4 regions of the Desulforapulum autotrophicum HRM2 genome follow, and region 2 is predicted to be linked to each of the others. Evidence: riboswitches for the same ligand, from Rfam matches in the RefSeq annotation. Region 2 holds a riboswitch; each other region holds the start of a gene.

Region 1 (3,609 bases), 970 kb from region 2:
GGGATCCGGGGATTTTGAGAGAAACGGGGCGCTTTCATTCATGGTGACCCCTTCCATGGCCAAAAACGGAGCCATTTCTGCCATTGTACCCATGGTGAGCCATGTGGACCATTCAGAGCACTCTGTGGATGTCATTGTCACCGAACAGGGACTGGTGGACACACGGAACCTCACCCCACGCCAGGTGGCCGAAGCAATTATTAAAAAATGTGCCCACCCCGATTACCGGGATCTGTTGTGGGATTATTACAGCCGGGCTTTGCACAAGGTGGGTGGGCATGAACCCCATCTGCTGGGGGAGGCGTTTTCCTTTCATCAGCGATTCATGGAAACAGGGGATATGAAAATGTAGGCAGTCAGCATAGAACCCAGAGACCGTTAGATAAAAATATGGGGTGCAAGCTTTTTAGCCACACGGAGACGGTGTTCAAGGAAATAGCGTTTGGTGGGGGGCATCATTTGATTTTTTTGTAAAAAATGAGTGCGTTGTCTCTGGTAAGGGCGGTTTTCAGGCTTTCCGGCATCCCCGGATCCATAAAAACCATATACAGGTCTTCATAATACAGATCCCCGGAATCGGTATTGAGCATGATTCTATCCAGGTGATCGGGGTATCTTGCCACGATTTGGCGGAGTTCACCGCCGGATGTCTTGACCGGACTTACGGTGATTCCAGCCCGAAATCCTTGCTCCAGTACCGTACCGATAGTTTGAAGAGTGCAATGATCGATCACAATGGAATCCCTCAGGTCGGGAAGGTTTTCCAGAAGGGCCAGAATTTCCCGGGTAACCCGTTGTTTATCCTTTCTGGGGGTATGAATGCCGATCACCTTGTCCCTGCCGATGATCTGTGGCGCCAGGGACATCTGGGCTGAAAAAATATCCTTTTCCCGGTTTGATGCCGTTTCAAGACCAATTTCCCCCATACCCAGACATAGCTTGTCGTCAATATTCTCCATGATCAGGTCAGCAACGGCTCCGGTCTTCAGATCGGGGGGGATGTTGCGGGGGTGCACGCCTGAAAGATAAAAACAGGGCAGGCCGGTAGAATTAAGGTGGTGAATGGTTTCTCTCTGAAGTGCAAGGGCCCGATGGAGATCCGCCGTCGTGTCGATATGTTTTGCAAAGGCCCAGGATACAGCCAGACAATGAACTTTTTTGATCCATTGGATGCGATCCGGGTCGCTTTTCTGCACAAGATCAAGGTGCATGTGGCTGTCGACAAAATTGATGTGGTTCAGGTTCACGTGATGATGCTCCAATTTTAATGTTTCAATAGGGTTTATGCCTATCTCAGTTCGGTGAAATATTCAACCTGAAATCCTGCACCATATTTGTGGAATTATTTACATCTGAGCCCCTTAATCAAACTGCGTATTGACAAATTCGCCTGTCATCACGTATACTTTTCGACATTGCCAGGGTGCCTGCCGCCCCCAAAATGAATTTAAGCATAAGGGGGGCCAGGGATAAAAGGAAAAACGGTGAAATTCCGTTGCATACCAGCCGTTGCCGTGACCGGGGACAAGGCCTGCATGATGCCACTTTTTTAATTTGGTTCCTTACCAAAACGAAAGGGGAAGGCGCAGGTCAGAGAATGATCCGTCAGCCGGAAAGCCTGCCCGGGCAAAAGACCAAGGGATATCCGCTGGAATAAGATCCTGTTGAATACTATTTTCAGGAGGAGACTTATGTCCGTTGATACAGATAAAGCCTTTGGTGTGATCATCACCCGCCTTATCAATAAAAAAAATATCACCCGTGATCAGGCCCATGAAGCCTTTCTCACCGTTCTCAACAACGCCACAACAGAGCTTCAGCAGGGGGCATTCTTATCCGCACTGACCGCCAAGGGAGAAACCGCTGAAGAAGTGGCCGGTGCCTGGCAGGCCATTTATGAACTGGACACCACCAAGGTGAACCTGGACCTGGCCGTGGCTGAAAACTCAGGCACGGGCATGGATACCTTTAAAACCTTTAATATCAGTACGGCAGCAGCCATCATTGCTGCAGCCGGAAAAGTGCCCATGGCCCGCCACGGGGCACGGGCCATCACCTCTGTCTGTGGCACCGTTGATATGGCAGAGGCCCTGGGGGTTGATGTGGAATGTACGGCCGACACCGTGGCCCAAAGCATAAAATCCGCTGGCCTGGGATTATTCAACGGCATGAGTCCCCATATCCATCCCAATGCCCTGGGACGAATTCTGTCACAAATTTTTTTCGGTTCTACCCTGAACATTGCCGCCTCCCTTGCCAATCCTGCCCTTCCTGCCATTGGCGTCAGGGGGGTCTATGCCAGGCAGATGATTATGCCCGTGGCAGAGGTGATGGCCCAGATCGGATACCACAGCGCCATTGTCCTTTACGGAGAAGTGGCGGGCGCAGGCCTTGGCATGGATGAGGCATCCGTTTGCGGGCCCACCCATTGTGCGCGGATCCAGACCGACGGTGATACGGGAAAACGTGAAATATCTGAATTCACCATTGACCCGGTATCCCTGGGATTATCGACCCCAAACTATGAGGATTTGAGACCAGAACTTGAACTTGGAAAAGAGATCCGGCGGTTTGCAGGCCTCATTGCCAATAGGGAAAACGGGGCCAGAAAAGATGCCACCCTCCTCAATGCCGGCTTGATTTTCCTGGCTGCGGGTAAGGTTGACAACCTGGACCAGGGTATACAGAAGGCCGCTGTCCTCCTTGAAAGCGGCAAGGCCTTTGACACCCTGGAAAATTGGGTGACCGCCCAGAACACAGATTCTGAAAAAGGGCTGGAAAAACTTTATTCCCTGGTTTGACTTAGCCTCGTCAAGGAGATAGACATGGAACTTTTGATCATCAAAATCAGCACAGGGTATCTCAGGATAAAACCCGATGAATTTATTGAAGTTGGCCTGGACAAGGCGTCGGTATACCCCATGGACCACCTGGCCCATGTCAGGGAACTTGAACGAGAGGCAAAGGCCCGGGGATATGAAGCCGTCCGAATCAAAAAACTGGTATTAACTGAAGAGGATTTATAATGATTCAAATGGTGCTCAAAGGGCTGAAGCAGCTGGAAATTCGTCCCCTGCCTCCCATGGCCCCGGGATCGGATGAAGTCCTGGTGGATGTTTTGGCCTGTGCCGTATGCAGAACCGATGCCAAAATGTGGGAACAGGGCCATAGGGACCTGATCTTTCCCAGGGTTCTGGGACATGAGATGGTGGTCCGGGATGACCAGGGCCGCAGGTATATTGTCTGGCCCGGAAAGAGCTGTGGTACCTGCCACTACTGCCGGGCTGGCAGGGAAAATCTTTGTGACGGGATGAAGATCACAGGATTCCACCACGACGGGGGATTTGCACACCGGGCCGTTCTTCCATTGGCCAGCCTCGTTCCTGTTTCTTCGGATCTGGATCTTTATGCGGCGTGTTTTGCGGAGCCCGTGGGTTGCGTGGTCAATGCCTTTGAAAAACTGCCTGCGACCCCGGGTAAAAAGATACTCATCTACGGCGGGGGAACCATGGGGCTTATCACGGCCATCTATGCAAAACACCTGGGCCTCATTCCTTTTATCCTGGAAAAAAATGCGGCAAAAATTGAAAAAATAAGTCCCATTCTGAA
Region 2 (3,609 bases):
TATGTCCAGGTGGTTGTGTCAAAGTCGATGCGGTTGTCATAATCCATGGAAAAGTAGGTGACGCCCATGGTAAGGGTGTTATTCATGAGCTTTTGTTCAAGGCCGATATCCCATCCATCGCTCTCTTCGGCATCAAGATCGGCATTGCCATAGTTGGGATCATACAGTTCGTAAAGGGATGGTGCACGGAAACCTGTGCCATAGCTTGCCTTGAGGGTGGTGCCGGTGGCGGAGATGGTGTAGGCGGGTGCCACTCTATAGGTTGCCTTATTGCCAAAGGTTTCATGGTCATCCACACGCACGCCAGCAATGATAACCAGATTGTCCACGGCAAGGAATTGATCCTGGATCCAGTAGCTTTTGGTATCCACTGTTTTTTCATCAAACTTTGACGCCCAGGTTCCAAAGGACTCTGATTCCATGCTCTCTTCATAGTAGGATGCACCAATGGAGAGTACGTGGGAATTAAAGTTTAAGTCCCCCTGCCATGAAACGGTTTGAGTGTCACCATCGTAGGTGGATGTTTTGTCACCGTCTTCAAAATAATCTCTATCCTGCTGACTCATCTGCCAGGTGAGCTTTGAAGTCAGAAAGTTATTGAAAAATCTATTGTTGATGTCTACCTTGCCGAAGGTCTGCCTGGAGTCGGTATTGGCATCACCATCTTCAGCATAGCCGCCCCAGTTGTATGCATCCGTGTCCACGTCCGAGTCAATATGGCGCAGGACTGCGCTGATGTTAAAATCGTCTGTGATGGAAACACCTGCATTGGCGGACAGGGTCATGTTCTCGTACCCGTCATCTTCGTCGGTGCTTGTCCCCTGGGGAATATCGTTGTTCGCATCGTTGGCAACGGAGTAACCGTCGATCCGGGTCTTTGATGCTGAAATGGCAAAGTTGACCTTGTCTGTTGCACCCGCGGCGCTGGCTCCAGCCTTCCATGTGCCATAGGAGCCTGCTTCAAATTTTGCCGACGCAGAAGGTGCTTTCTTTCCTTTCTGGGTGATGATGTTGATGACACCGGCGGTGGCATTACTGCCGTACATGACGCTCATGGCCCCACGAATAACTTCGATCCGTTCGATGTTGTCCACATTGATATTGCCAATATCCGCCCCCCTGCTAGCCCCGGAAACATCGTTGATCATGATGCCGTCAATGAGTATCAATGTGTTCTTTGAGTCAGCCCCCCGGGTGAACACAGAGGTCGCTGTGCCGGGACCACCGCTGGAAACCAGGCTGATACCTGGTACTGTTTTCAGTAATTCTGCCACACTGTTCAGGTGCTTTGCCTGGATTTCGTCGGATGTGATGACCGTGACGCTGTTTCCGCCTACTTTATCCAGGGATATTTCTGTACGGGTGGCCGAGACGACCATCTCGTCCATGTCCATACTTCTTTCTTCGGCCATTGCCGTCTGGGCAATGGACAGGCACAGTAACAAACCTGCCAGACACACCATGTTTCTTTTCATTCTTCTGCCTCCTTTAAAAGCAATCGGATTAAAAAAAATATAAAAAATTCAAGTGGCCGGGACGTTCAATATAAAAAGCCCCTAACCGATGGGTATCGATCAAGGGCTTCCCTTTCTGTCCTTATGATCACTGATGGATCCCGTTACCATGGGTATCTCATCCCTGTGAATCAGGCAGGTCTTCTGACTTTGGATCATTCTACTTGCCAGGCCTTCCCATGGCGCTCCACAGTGGCATTCTCTGGCGTTCGTCCCCGTATACAGCGGCGGGCCCGTTCCGGAATTAAACCGGATTCCCTTTTTACCCATGCATTTTAAATGGGTACCTGATTCACCGATTCAAGTATCAAGGAGACAGAAGGGTGTCAAGAAAATATCAGTCATATTTTTATTGACAAAAAAACAACTTTGCTCTTATTACTATCAATCGTAGAAAGGGCAGCGTTTTTTTGCAGCCCGCTTTTAAGGTGCTCAACAGCTTAAAATGGGAATCCTGTGGAATTCAGGAACGAGCCCGTCGCTGTAATCGGGGACGAAAACCGCAAATTGCCACTGTTTTTTTAAAAAATGGGAAGGCGCGGTTTGCATGAAGTTCATGCGTATAGGATGATCCGAAAGTCAGAAGACCTGCCTTGAGAGTTGTCTCTATTTCCATGGACCGGGAATGGGACGGATCGTTTATTTATGGGAAAAAGGATCCCCTGATCACATCAGGGGTTTCAATACGGGATTCCCTGCCTTGATTTCAAGGCAGGGAATTTTTATTTTTATGACCTGGTACGTGTTTGAAATGATTTTTATTTAGGCGGGCAGATATGAATTGTGTTGAGCATCAGGGTCTCTTTTTTAAAGGAAAAGTTTAAAAATGATTAAGAAAATCGGTTGTTTTATTTTCTCATTGGTTGTTTTGCTCGCATTGACGTCTGTTGCTTCTGCCTCGGAATCCCAGAAAAAAGCCATTGTGCTTGCAAGTTTCGGTACCTCATATCCAGATGCGTTAAAATCACTTATCAACATTGGTGAATTGGTAAGAAACGAGAATCCAGGGGTTGTTGTAAAGCACGCATTTACTTCCAATATCATCAGAAAAATCTGGCAGGAACGTCAAACGGATACGGCCTTTCAATCGGAAAATAAGGGCGTCCCAGAAGAATTTCTGTATATAAAAAATCCCCTTGCAACCATTGCAGATCTTCAAAATGAGGGCTACAGAACCATTGTTGTTCAACCCACCCATGTTTATGCCGGTGAAGAATTTGCTGACCTTAAATCCTATGTTGCAGGCTTTAACAGCATAAAGACCCTGAAAGCTAAATTCATGCCCTTTGATAAACTTGTCCTTGGAAGGCCTGCCCTTGGTGAGCCTGGAAAGAGCCCTGATTACCATGAAGACATTGAAATCGCTGCAAAGGCCCTTGCCGAAGATGTTGCATATGCTAAATCCCGTGGTGCCGCTCTTGTTTATATGGGGCATGGAAATGAATATTTTTCCACTGGGGTCTATGCAGAACTGCAGGACCAGATGCGCAGGATGTATCCAGATGTAAATATTTTTATCGGAACCGTTGAAGGTTTCCCCTCCCTGGATACGGTTACCCAGGGGCTCAAGCACACCAATGTTAAAAAAATTGTTTTAAAACCGTTGATGGTTGTTGCCGGTGACCATGCCAATAATGATATGGCAAGTGACGAAGAGGATTCATGGAAAACGATTTTTACGAAAATGGGTATAACTGTTGAGTGCATTGTCAAAGGTCTGGGCGAAAATGATCAATGGGTCAAGATCTATGGCCAGCATATCAAGGACATAATCAACGAGTAAAGTAATCATTCAGCACCCGATATGATGGGGGGATTAAATCCCTCCATCATTTATCAAAAATTGCAGGCACGACCCGAGTTGAATGTACCGTGCGTTCCTGCCGCAGCCAGTTTACAGACACGGACAACACCCGAAAAGATAAGATTGATGCCTATACAACTGCGGACACCAAGATCATTCAACCGTTTTTGATTCGATCTAAATCCGGTGAGGTGTATGTCCATCTCATCAACATCTTTGATAAGGTATTAGATGATGAAAACACCTATTGTTTTATCTGCATTTGGAACCACCTCCAGGGCCCTGGATACC
Region 3 (3,609 bases), 930 kb from region 2:
TTTTCTGCTTCGTTTTTGAAGAACAGGGCCAGCCTCACCCGGGAGGTGGGGGCCGTTGAAAGGCTGACACCCACAAACACAAGGCCGCTTACCGCCATGGACAGGATCACCCCGTGTCCCATGAGTATCGGGTGAATTGTTTCCAGGAACGGAGGCGCCATGGGCGGTGTTTTTGCAAGGTCCAGGATCACCAGGCCGGACTGAATGATGAAACCGGTTACCATGGAGGCCACGGCACCCTGGCCGGTGGCCCGGCGCCAGTATAGTCCGCCCATGAGGGCAAAAAAATAGGAGGCGCTTGCAATAAAGGTGGCGATGTGGATGGCGTCGATGATGGAGCCGATGAAGAACGATCCCAGTGTGGCAAAGACGATGATGATCACCACGCTGATCCGGTTGACCACAAGCATCTGCTTCATGGTGGCCCCGGGGTGAAGGTAGCGCTGGAAGATGTCCCTGGAGATGCACGAGGCCCCTGAGGTGGCAAAGGTGTCTGTGCATGACATGGCGGCCGTGGCAAGGCCCACGGCGCTCAGGGCCAGGATGAATCCAGAAAAATTGTGGTCCATGATAAAGGTGAGAAGGGCGGGTTCGGCCCTGGCCATTCCCATGGGAAATCCTGCACCGGCAATCTCGGGATAGATGGTGTTGAGGCCCAGGGCCAGGAAGGCGCAGCCGGCAAACACAACGGTAACAAGAACCGATCCCAGGAACATGCCGTTCCTGGCACTGCGTTCATCCGTGGCTGCCCATACCTTCTGCCACTGGTCCTGTTCCGTGATCCAACCGGGAATGATGGCGATGGAAAAGATCAGGATCATGGGTAAGCCGATGGAACCGGGGTTCCACCAGTTGTCGGGCACGGATGTCAACAGTGCTGCAACCGGTTCGGCAGTGAGGGTTCCTGCGCTGGTCATTACCACCCCAGCCATGATGAGGACAAAGAGGGTCAGGCAAAGGAACTGGATGATGTCTGTTGCAATCACAGCAGAGAGCCCACCCATGGTGACGTAGATGGAGACGGCAAGGGCGACGATCAGGGCCGACATCAAAGGAGAGACGCCGTAGAAGGTGGAAAGCACCATGGCAAAGCCCTTGATATCTGCCACGGCAAACAGGATCATCACAACGGTGATGATGATGGCAACGGGCAGTCGCAGATAGCTGCCATAGCGAAGCTCCAGAAGTTCGGGCTGGGTGATGGCGGGCAGGCCTTTTATTTTCCTGACAAACAGGCCGATGGCGAACAGGGCGATGATGTTGGGTGCCACAAATCCCCAGACAGATCCCATGCCCAGGAGCATGAAAAAACCGATAACGGCCAGGATGCCGCCGGCGGTGAGCCAGGATGCCGCAGCCGAACAACCGATGGATAGCATCCCGGCATTTTTTCCGGCAAGAAAGAAATCGGTCTGGGTTTGCTGTCGTTTGTTGAAGTACCACCCCACGCTTATGAGCAGGGCGGTATAGGCAAAAAGCAGGCACAGAAACAGTTGATATGGGTTCATATCTTCTCCAGTCGGATGGAAGCCTGGGCGGTTGCCGGGGCGATCCTCCGAACGATACTGTGTGCCAGCATAAAAAATCCCCAGCTGACACACGATCAGCCCGGGGATTTACCATCTCTCCGAGAACGTCTGTTTTTGCCTGTCTGGCAGGTATTCTGACTCGTGGATCATCCTAATGGCCGCGTCTTCCCGTGCTGGTTCGTTCTTTAAACCTGCAGCACAGTGACCGGTTGCGGCGGTCGTCCTCACTCACAGCGGCGGGTCCGTCCCGGAATTAAACCGGGTTCCCTGCAGGGTCTGAACCTTTGTCAGGCCCCGGCCTTCCCAGGGGAAGGCACCAGAAAGCGTCTCTTTTTTTAAAATACTGAACACGCTTGTTGTTCAGATCGTACAAGGGCTCATACCCCACACACCATGATTTTGTCAAGCAGGAAAAGGCGGAACATCATCACCGGTATTCTCCAGATTTTTTTCAAGAGAAAAGGCTTTTTGAAAAAAAACTTCAACCTGCTGAGTTGACAGTGGTTTACTGAACAGGTAGCCTTGAACCTCCTGACACTGTTTTACACGCAGGAAATCAACCTGGCCTGTGGTTTCAACGCCTTCGGCAATTAATCTCAGGTTCATGCCTTCAGCCATGGCAATAATGGCGGTGATGATGGACTGATCTCTTTTGCCGATGGCAATGCCGTCGACAAAGGTTTTATCAATTTTCAAGCAGTCAATGGGGATTTCTTTCAGGCGACTCATGCTTGAATAACCGGTGCCAAAGTCATCAATGGCAATCCGGATGTTCATTTTTTTCAGTGCATGCAGGATGTTGGTGGTTTCCGGCACGTTTTTTACCAGAAGGCTTTCGGTTATTTCGATTTCCAGATATTGGGGATCCAGGGTTGTTTCTTCAAGTATGCTTTTGACCATATTCAGGAAATCAGTATGGGTAAACTGATTCACGGAAACATTAACGGCAATCCGCTGCAGGGGTAATCCCTGATCCAGCCAGGTCCTGGTCTGCCTGCAGGCCGTTCGCATGACCCATTCACCAATGGCCACTATCATCCCGTTTTCTTCGGCTATGGAGATGAACTCAATTGGCGGAACATTTCCCAACTCCCAGTTATGCCAGCGCAGCAGAGCTTCAGCACCACATACCTCTCCTGTGACCAGATCGAACTGTGGCTGGTAGTGCAGGGCAAACTCACCCCGCCCCAGGGCCTGCCTGAGATGATTCTCAATGGTCATTCGTTTCAATGCATCGGCATTCATGGACTGCTCATAAAAACTGAACATATTAGGACCCATGCGTTTGGAAAAATACATGGCAATATCGGCATTTTTGAGCAGGGTTTCAATGTCCTCACCGTCCTGGGGGAAAAGTGAAATACCGATGCTGGGCGTGACGATGACTTGGTGGTTACCCAGGTGCAAGGGTTCGGCAAGTTGTTTGGCAATGCGCAGGGCCACCACTCCTGCATGTTCTGCCCGGGTCACCTCGGGCAGGATCACTGTGAACTCATCCCCACCCAGCCGGGCCACCATTTCACCTGCCGGCGATCTGCTGACGGTATCTGAGGTCCGGAGACATTTAAGGAGTCTCTTTGACGTGGCTTTAAGCAAATCATCGCCAATGCTGTGACCCAGCGTGTCATTAATCCGTTTAAAATTGTCAAGGTCAATATAGAGCAATGCGGCTTTGTGCTTGTAACGATGGGCTTTGTCAAGGGTTGTCGTAAGGTTTTCGATGAACAGCGTTCGGTTGGGCAGACCGGTCAGGCTGTCGTAAAAAGCCAGCTGATTGAGCCGGCCCTGGATTTCATTGTTCAGTTCCCATTTTCGGGTCAGTGCATGGGCAAGTTGAAGCACCTCCACATTGTCAAAGGGTTTTTTAAGAATCAGCAGACTGTCTGTCTCTCCCAGAACCCGGCGGATCTCCTGCCATGAATAGTCGGCATAGGCCGTGCACAGAACCACCTGTAAGTCCGGGCTTTCCTGCCAGAGATGACTGATGGTTTCTATGCCGTCCCAGCCCGGAGGCATGCGGCCGTCCACAAATGCCAGGGAATAGGGGCGGCCCTCGGATTTTGCCTTCTGGACCTGGGCC
Region 4 (3,609 bases), 740 kb from region 2:
CGCCCCCTGCCTTAGTGAGAAGGCATAGACCAGAACCGAAGCAAGTAGTGCAAAGGCAAAGGCATTGGTGGTCACCATGAGCGGCGCGGACACGTTAAGCACATTGGTATCCAGGATAAGTCCCAGCGCCGCCCCAAAAGAAGCTGCGTTCGTGATGCCCAGTGTGAAGGGACTGGCAATGGGGTTACGCAGAATGGTCTGTATTTCGCAGCCGCCAATCCCCAGGCAGGCACCTACAGCAGCCGCCATCAAGGCCATGGGCATACGGATACGATTGACGATCATCGGGTTATGTCCCTCACCTTCGCCGGTGAAGATGATGGTGATGATCTCTTCCAGAGATATGGCTGAAGAACCCAGTGAAATATTGAGCAGCAACAGCATGATGACGATCACCAGGAGGGCCGTCACCAGTATGGCCCTCTTTCTGATCATGCTGTTGTAAATTTGACGGTTTGCACTCATGCTTTGATGGCTCATACGATTAATTACCTTCAGGGCCTTCATACCTGTATACCCAGTGGGTAATGCTGCTGTTCACCATCATAAAGCGGTCAAAGAATTCCGCCAGAACGGCTTCGGGGTCCACCTCCTTAAATTCATCGGGGTGGAAGATTGTCGCCATTTTCAGGCAGGCGTAGAAGCCGTAAATGGACCGGTTCATGGCATGGGCCAGTTCATAGACATTTTGGTTCCTGACCGCTTTGAAATCCCGCCAGCCTGTTCTGTTGACGATATCAAAAGACGGCGCTTTGGCAGGATCATGGGGAAAATTGTCCATCCACCCGGCCCCGCAGGCACTTAGTATTATAAAGTCAGGGTCCACCTGGAGGATAATCTCGGGATCCAGGGTGCCTCTTCCGCCCTTACCTTTGGACGTGCTTACCAGCAAGGTATCAGCAATGTTGTCACCACCGGCCACAGCGATCAGATCGCCCCAGCCTTTTCTCTTACTGGTCTGGGTTAATCCAAATACTTCGGAATACCCTCTGAATTCATAATAAACTTCAGGTTTCTCAGTGATCTTTGAGATTTTAGACGCGATCAGGTCATACTGGTTGTCCAAAAAGGCGACCACTTCGGCAGCCCGCCCTTCCTGCTGGAATATTTTGCCCAATATTTCCAGGGTCTTTTGGGCAGAGGTACGAACACTTTTGCCGGGCACATCGATCATCACAATGGGGATACCCACCTCTTCAAGCTGGGCCATGATGGCTCCAACGTGGTGGTGGGCGCCCATGGCGGAGTTGACGATGAACACATCGGGGTCCCTGGCCAGGATCATCTCAAGGTCAAAAGGCGCGTTATGTTCAGAAATCTGGCCGAAGTGCTCCAGGTACTTACCCACGACGGGGGTGTAAACCCTGTCATATTTCCCAATGCTGCGGCTTCCGCTTTCACCGGAGGCTACCAGCTTGTTAAAGGCGTCCTTGCCCAAAAGCGGTATTATATAATCGATGACATCCATGGTGCTTATGGCATAGGAGGAGACCGGAAGATCGATGGTTACCTTGCGTCCCTTGGCGTCGGTGATGGTCACAGAATCGGTTTTAGGGGCCTTTTCAGGCATGGCGGCCGGGTTGAACCGAACCCGATCCACCGGCTTTTTCACCACTGGCACATAGCCCAGGGCCTTGGGATCTATACCGGCCTTTTTCAAGGCATCGGCCACGGCTGCGCGGACCGCATCTGCGGTTATGGTGGCACCGGAAACCCCATCCACATCCAAGGCCTGCTGTTCCACAATGGCTTTGCTCAGTTTTTCAATGGGGACGGTCCCCACCCCCTTGGTCTCGTGGTGTTTGTCATCTATCGCCACTGAAAGGATTTTGCCTTTATTGTTGAGCTCAACCTCGATATTGACCTCGCCGTGGTAACCCACGGCCGTACCTTTGTAAGAGCCGGCAAGCGATTTTGCCTCTATTGCAGATGGGCTGAATGCAGCCCATGATGCAAAGAGAAAAACAGCGGTAAAAAAAAGGGATAAACACTTATTCATGACAATCTCCTTATGCGAAATAATTGCTGATATGTGAACGATCTTAACCGGCCCCAGTATGTATTCTGAAAACAAAAAAACCTTGCTGCCCCAAATGGCCGCAAGGTTTTAAAAAGGCATTCCCCCACTCCACGAAGGCATCTATCCTGACTGCTTGGCCGGTCTCCTGACTTAGGTTCTTCCTACTGACCGCGCCTTCCAGAATCAGTTGATCCCGTGGCATTGGCGGCGTTCGTCCCCATTCACAGTGGCGGGTCCGCTGCGGAATTTCACCGCATTCCCGATTATCCCTATAGAGGGCACCCAGCAATCTATCTATCTATCTATCTATCTATCTATCTATTTATCTACTCTGATTTCTCGATATACTCTCCCTACTCTAAGCAATCGCCGACATGGGAACAGGCTTTATCGGCCCCAGTATGTATTCTAAAAACAAAAAAACCTTGCTGCCCCAAATGGCTGCAAGGTTTTAAAAAGGCATTCCCCCACTCCACGAAGGCAATCTTTCCTGACTGCTTGGCCGGTCTCCTGACTTAGGTTCTTCCTACTGACCGCGCCTTCCAGAATCAGTTGATCCCGTGGCGTTGGCGGCGTTCGTCCCCATTCACAGTGGCGGGTCCGCTGCGGAATTTCACCGCATTCCCGATTATCCCTATAGAGGGCACCCAGCAATCTATCCAATTTTTCATATACTCTCCTTAACTGGTTGTCAATACATTACGCCACAAATCAGCAATTCTAATTTTGGATATCAGTCCGTGTGACGGCGGTCGGTATTCCTTTTCTGAACATTGAGAAACAAAGGGGATCAGATTTTCGGGCAGGACAAACCCAACAAAACCGCAAATTGTCTGAGGGAGGTACGACCGAGTTTTTGCGGTTTGGGTTTGCCCTGTTCGAAAATCCCCCGACTTTTTCGGTTCAGAAAGGGAATACCGACTGCCGCATATACATTAAAACCAAAATTAGAATTGCTGGCCACAAATATCTCCAGACTTCCATATCCATACCATTGGGCTTTAATGCCGATGCCCTGAAAAGAATTGAAAACTTATTTGCCAACAACATTGACAGATCCCGCAGGCCAGCAACGGGAATGCAAATTTGTTCCAACCCTCAATGCCAGGGGCAACTGATTTTTTCCAGAAAATTGCTGCCCTCATTCAATATCACCCCCAGAAGGCTCATGCCGAATATTCCCACAAACATGGCGTTGAAATCCATTTGCCCCCAGGCGTCCATGATCAAATATCCCAACCCCTCGGTTGTGGCAAAGGACTCCACAAAAAACAAGACAGCTACACTTACCCCTGAGTTCAGGCGAAGGGCTGTAAAGCCGTGGGGCAGGGCGGCTGGCAGATATCCTTCCCAGAACAGCTGCCACTTGCTGGCCCCGAGGGATCGAATTGAATCCAGGTGCTTGGGGTGAATTCCCCGGACCCCGTCCCGGGTGGCCACCAATACCTGGTACCCGAGAATCAGGCTGATGATGATGATCTTGGAAAAATCCCCCAGCCCGAACAGCAAAAGCACTACGGGCAACAATACCACCTTGGGGATGGGATAGGTCATGGTTACAAAGGGGGACAGAAATTTGTCAAACTGAC

What was found. Region 2 has a riboswitch for cobalamin ahead of HRM2_RS03755 (sirohydrochlorin cobaltochelatase). Riboswitches for the same ligand answer to the same signal wherever they lie in the genome.
Region 1: another riboswitch for cobalamin. It lies ahead of trpD (anthranilate phosphoribosyltransferase); the one in region 2 lies ahead of HRM2_RS03755 (sirohydrochlorin cobaltochelatase).
Region 3: another riboswitch for cobalamin. It lies ahead of HRM2_RS07805 (sodium:solute symporter family protein); the one in region 2 lies ahead of HRM2_RS03755 (sirohydrochlorin cobaltochelatase).
Region 4: another riboswitch for cobalamin. It lies ahead of HRM2_RS00500 (ABC transporter substrate-binding protein); the one in region 2 lies ahead of HRM2_RS03755 (sirohydrochlorin cobaltochelatase).

The regions. Positions count from the first base shown of each region.
Region 1 covers NC_012108.1:1,838,043-1,841,651, forward strand. Annotated here, with positions in the region: gene HRM2_RS07935 (succinate CoA transferase) at 1-352, shown strand, start outside; gene HRM2_RS25070 (TatD family hydrolase) at 456-1,262, opposite strand; cobalamin riboswitch at 1,405-1,640, shown strand; gene trpD (anthranilate phosphoribosyltransferase) at 1,692-2,801, shown strand; gene HRM2_RS07955 (hypothetical protein) at 2,826-3,026, shown strand; gene cobT (nicotinate-nucleotide--dimethylbenzimidazole phosphoribosyltransferase) at 3,026-3,609, shown strand, end outside.
Region 2 covers NC_012108.1:868,790-872,398, forward strand. Annotated here, with positions in the region: gene HRM2_RS03750 (TonB-dependent receptor plug domain-containing protein) at 1-1,475, opposite strand, end outside; cobalamin riboswitch at 1,632-1,820, opposite strand; cobalamin riboswitch at 1,924-2,124, shown strand; gene HRM2_RS03755 (sirohydrochlorin cobaltochelatase) at 2,341-3,297, shown strand; gene HRM2_RS03760 (sirohydrochlorin cobaltochelatase) at 3,550-3,609, shown strand, end outside.
Region 3 covers NC_012108.1:1,799,606-1,803,214, forward strand. Annotated here, with positions in the region: gene HRM2_RS07805 (sodium:solute symporter family protein) at 1-1,508, opposite strand, end outside; cobalamin riboswitch at 1,637-1,865, opposite strand; gene HRM2_RS07810 (putative bifunctional diguanylate cyclase/phosphodiesterase) at 1,932-3,609, opposite strand, start outside.
Region 4 covers NC_012108.1:129,974-133,582, reverse strand. Annotated here, with positions in the region: gene HRM2_RS00505 (FecCD family ABC transporter permease) at 1-507, opposite strand, end outside; gene HRM2_RS00500 (ABC transporter substrate-binding protein) at 485-1,999, opposite strand; cobalamin riboswitch at 2,139-2,321, opposite strand; cobalamin riboswitch at 2,504-2,686, opposite strand; gene HRM2_RS00490 (ABC transporter permease) at 3,119-3,609, opposite strand, start outside.